Regions from separate parts of the Paenibacillus sp. FSL E2-0177 genome, predicted to be linked through region 2. Evidence: riboswitches for the same ligand, from Rfam matches in the RefSeq annotation. Region 2 holds a riboswitch; the other holds the start of a gene.
The links. A riboswitch is a leader RNA that binds a small molecule or an ion and turns the genes downstream of it on or off. The one in region 2 is predicted to bind S-adenosylmethionine.
Positions count from the first base shown of each region.

Region 1: it holds a riboswitch for S-adenosylmethionine, as region 2 does, so the genes downstream of both, MHI25_RS26050 (methionine ABC transporter ATP-binding protein) here and metA (homoserine O-succinyltransferase) in region 2, are expected to answer to the same signal.

Region 1 is NZ_CP150307.1:5,849,130-5,851,535, forward strand. It holds gene MHI25_RS26045 (methionine ABC transporter permease) at 1-284, opposite strand, end outside; gene MHI25_RS26050 (methionine ABC transporter ATP-binding protein) at 284-1,300, opposite strand; SAM riboswitch class I at 1,403-1,538, opposite strand; gene MHI25_RS26055 (Cthe_2314 family HEPN domain-containing protein) at 1,641-2,375, opposite strand.
Region 2 is NZ_CP150307.1:1,974,234-1,976,639, reverse strand. It holds gene MHI25_RS08660 (PLP-dependent transferase) at 1-337, opposite strand, end outside; gene metA (homoserine O-succinyltransferase) at 374-1,294, opposite strand; SAM riboswitch class I at 1,410-1,539, opposite strand; gene corA (magnesium/cobalt transporter CorA) at 1,936-2,406, shown strand, end outside.

The sequences.
Region 1 (2,406 bases), 3.1 Mb from region 2:
ATCGTACCGAGTACACCAATGGAGGTTCCAACAACGGCTTTGCTGAAAGGAATTAGAGCCACCATCAAAATGATAAAGGGTACGGAACGTAGAATATTTACAAGTAATGATAAGACCGAGTAAGTTACTCTGATTACTATACTATTCGATTTCCCCCATAAATACAATAGAATTCCGAGTGGTAAACCAAGAATAATTGTGAACAATCCGGAAAAAAATATCATTTTTATAGTAGCAACCGTAGCATCCATCATTTCTTGCCAATTTAGATCTGCAAAATTCATTACGAAATCACCTCCACATCAAGGCCTTGAGCAATTAGCCTGGAGATCGTTACAGCAATCGCCTCAGCTGGCCCTTCGAACCGCACAATCATCTGTCCATAAGGCACATCTTTAATCGTTGAAATGGTACCATGTAAGATTGCAAAGCTTACACCCGTATCACGCACGACATCGGATAGTGCCGAGCCGTAAGTTTTTTCTCCGAAAAAAGTAATTTTGACAGCTTGAGAGTTATCCCCGGCAGCAGCATCAAGCGCCACTCGAAGAGGTCCTTCATTCTGTGTCTCACTGCGGATGAAATCGCGTGTAACCTCATGCTGCGGCTTGAGAAATACCTCTGTAACTTTGCCTTGCTCAACAATCCCACCACCATGAATGACCGCGACACGGTCGCAGATGCTCTGGATTACATGCATTTCATGTGTGATCAGCACAATGGTCAAATGGAATCTTTTATTAATATCGAGCAGCAGCTTAAGAATGGAGTCCGTTGTCTGGGGATCAAGCGCAGAAGTGGCCTCGTCACACAGCAGTACATCAGGGTCACTGGCTAGTGCCCGGGCGATGCCGACCCGCTGCTTTTGTCCTCCAGATAACTGAGAAGGATACTTATCTTTATGTTCTTCAAGCCCAACTAGAGCGAGCAGGTCTTTGACTTTTGTATCAATAGCTGTTCTAGATGTACCTGCAAGGCGTAGTGGAAAGGCAATATTATCGTATACGGTCGCCGAAGACAGCAAATTGAAATGTTGAAAAATCATCCCAATCTTGCGCCGCTGTTCCTGCAGCTGACCTTGGTTAAGACTGGTTAGCTCAACACCGTCTACCCAGACCTCTCCTTCTGTCGGACGTTCCAACAGATTAATGCAACGGATCAATGTACTTTTCCCGGCTCCAGAGTGGCCGATGACTCCGAATATTTCACCTTTCTCGATGGACAAATTCAATCCAGAAAGTGCTGTTGCCGCATTACTCCCTTTTCCATAAACCTTTGTTATCCCTTTTAGATTAATCAACTCTCGTCGCCCCCCCTTTATACTTCACTTATTCTATACAAAAAAACCTCCAACGATCGATGCAGATCGCAAGAGGCTCTGTGGGTTTATTAAGACAATGCCTTCTCATCTGCCAACGACCGCAACCTGCGCCATTGTAGGAATTAGCACCATGACATTTGTACAACGCTTCCCGCGCTGGTTACAAATCGGTTGCCGGGCTTCATCGGGCCTATCCCTCCGCCGCTCTCGATAAGATAAAGTTATGAAATTATATTTTTTCTGAAATCGTACATACTTTAATGCAAGCATAAGTATAGTGAGTTTATCGATTTTTGTCAAAAGGAAATATATTGAACGATTACGATTTTATGCTCTTTGTCTTGCTTATTTCCTTACGCAGCTGTTCATTGCTGTAGCTGAATGCCGCGATTAATGTCTTACAGTTCATTTCGAGCGATTGTTTTAAATCCTCAAGATGGCTATCCAGATCCTCGAGCTGAATTTTGTCATGCAGACCTTGGTGCCGCTGCCACAAATCATCCTGCATTTCGGAATTCATATAATGAATTTCAGCATTTCTGCGCTTGCGTAAATTCTCCAATGGATCGCGGTAGGAGTTCTTAATCTCTTCCAGTTGATCCGCTAATGCAGGATGCACATTCAATAATTGAAGCTGACGCAGCACTGTAAAGTAAGAAAAGTGCGTTTTTAATTTGGATGTTTTGAGATCATAAAAATGATTCAGTACCGTCCCAAGCTTGTCCAGAAGAGAGAAAACCCGGATAAAGCCATCTTTATAAAAATAAACATAACGTGCATAATCGCCCTGTTCCACCGGTGTCATATCATCCATATAACCCGCAATCACTAATTTCCGGTAAAAAGCGGCCGCGAACCAACTTTGCTCCAGTTCATCCAGAGAGGAAATCAGCCCACGTGTCCAAATCTCCAGCTTGCGGTATTCATGGTCATTATCCTCATGGGCACTCATTTCCTTGCGCAGCAATGCTGCAAAAGTGGCCATATTCTCCATCGCATCAGCCAACACACCGCTGTTCTTTCGAGGCGGCTCTCCAAGTAATACCCGCAGCATATCCCAGTCCTCCTAAAGTTTTGTTCAGCGT
Region 2 (2,406 bases):
TAATTCGTTCCAACAAACGATAGGTCCCGCCGTAAAGATCCAGCGAAACGATCAAGTGATCGCCTTGCCCAAACAGGGTAAATATGGTTTGAATAGCTGCCATCCCAGAACTACAGGCAAAACCTGCATCACCAGACTCCAATTCCGCAGCCGCATTCTCTAGTACGGAACGGGTTGGACTTTTGGTACGGCTATAATCGAAACCTGTGCTCTGCCCAAGCTTCGGGTGACGGAATGCCGTAGCATTATAGATAGGGAAATTAATGGCTCCGGTAGCCGGATCTTCTTGTGAACCTATTTGTGCCAGTCTGCTTTCAATCCTAAGTTTGTCGTCCATGATAAATGCCTCCTAAATTGTAATGTAGCGCTGATCTTAATAAACAATCGGGTCGATATCGTAAGGTGTCTCTTGATATACATAGTAATTGAGCCAATTAGAGAATAATAAGTTGGCATGTGCACGCCACACTGCAGGAGGTGTTTGTTCTGGATCATCTTTAGGGAAATAGTGTTTCGGCAAGGCCATCTCCATGCCCCTCTCCAAATCACGATCATATTCCCATTTCAAGGATAATGGATCGTATTCGGAATGTCCGGTCACAAATATTTGTTTGCCGTCGGTCGTAGCTACTAGATACATACCAGCTTCTTCGGATTCCGCCAGAATCTGCAGATCTGGATTGCTCTCAATATCTTCGCGGGAGACATCGGTATGACGGGAATGCGGTACATGGAATACCTCGTCAAAGCCGCGCAGCAATTTAATGTTATTTTGGTTAATCGTATGGGAGAATACTCCAAAACATTTTTCAGGCAAAGCCACTTTACGAACACCAAAATGATGATACAACCCTGCCTGTGCCGCCCAACAGATATGCATGGTCGAGGTCACATTATCCTTGCTCCATTCAAAAATCTCTTTTAGCTCTTCCCAATAGGATACTTCCTCAAACTCCATTTGCTCTACGGGTGCTCCTGTAACAATAAGACCATCCAAACGGCGGTGGCTGATCTCGTCAAAAGTTTTGTAAAAGCTTCTCAAATGCTCAGCAGAAGTATTCTTAGAAGTATGTGAGCGTGGGTGCAGCAAGGTAACGTCAACTTGTAGCGGTGAATTTCCTATTAAACGCAGCAATTGAGTCTCCGTCGTTTCTTTAGTCGGCATGAGATTCAGAATAGCAATCCTTAGTGGGCGGATATCCTGATGGAAAGCCAAACTATCATCCATCACAAAAATATTTTCACCGGATAGTATTTCTTTTGCTGGTAAACTGTCGGGAATTTTAATTGGCATTGTCTTTCCACTCCTTAACTGTATTTAGGTTATGTTGTCACATCGCGGCTTTCTGAACAATAAAAAGACCTTTCTCGGAAAACGAGAAAGGTCATATCTACAGTCATATGCGCCTCTCTCATCTGCCAGAAACTTTTGGACGGGGTTTAGTCGTCAGCAAAGTTCCGCAAGAATTAGCACCGTGCGTTCACACGCCGGTTGCCGGGTTTCATAGGGCTAGTCCCTCCACCTGCTCTTGATAAGATTTAGCTGTATTCAATTAAATTTCTTTAAAATTTACTTTAAATCATGAACCTCCTTTTCGTCAAGTCCATACAATGCTGAAGTAGCCTCAAAGTAACAATAAATTTGCTTGAAAGAGGCATACTCCGTTGTTATACTAGACAAGTATTTCATACCTGAACGAAAAGAAGAGGTGAGAAGAAGAATGGAAGGCGACCCGAGCTCGCAATTAAGTGTACAGAATGAGCAACCACACAGGATAATCATCAGCTTGCCGGCGGCGGGAGCAGTTCTTCTTCATGCCCTCGAATCGTCATTCGGCCTCTTGTATTGATTGTAACGCCGGCCAAGCTGATTTTTTCTCTGTGCTTAATTAGCAGTCCCTGGTGAAGACCCGGGGATAGAAGGAGTGGAATCAGATGAAAATCCGGCTGGTGAATGCAGGGGTTTTTACACCTATTGATGAAATTGATGAAACATTGACACCCCCAACAGAAGGGTTCTATTGGATTGATGCAGATGTGGAGGATTTGGAGCTGCTTCAGCCCCTGTTCAACCTGCATGATCTCGCTGTTGAGGATTGCCTTAGTGAAGAGGATCAACGTCCAAAGATCGAAATATACGAAAGTCATTACTTTATTGTTGTAAACAGCATCCGCTTTGATGATGAGGAAATCTTCCTGCGGGCGCTCAATATATTCTTGGGCAGACATTATATTATTACTGTAACGAAACAAAAGATTCACGAGCTACGCGTCCTGAAGCCCATGTTATGGGAACAAGAGGTTAGCGAACCCGACCAATTCCTTTACCTGCTTATCGACCTTGTCGTAGATAATTATTTCTCCGTAGGTGACCGAATTGAAGCCCGGATTGAGAAGCTTGAAGAG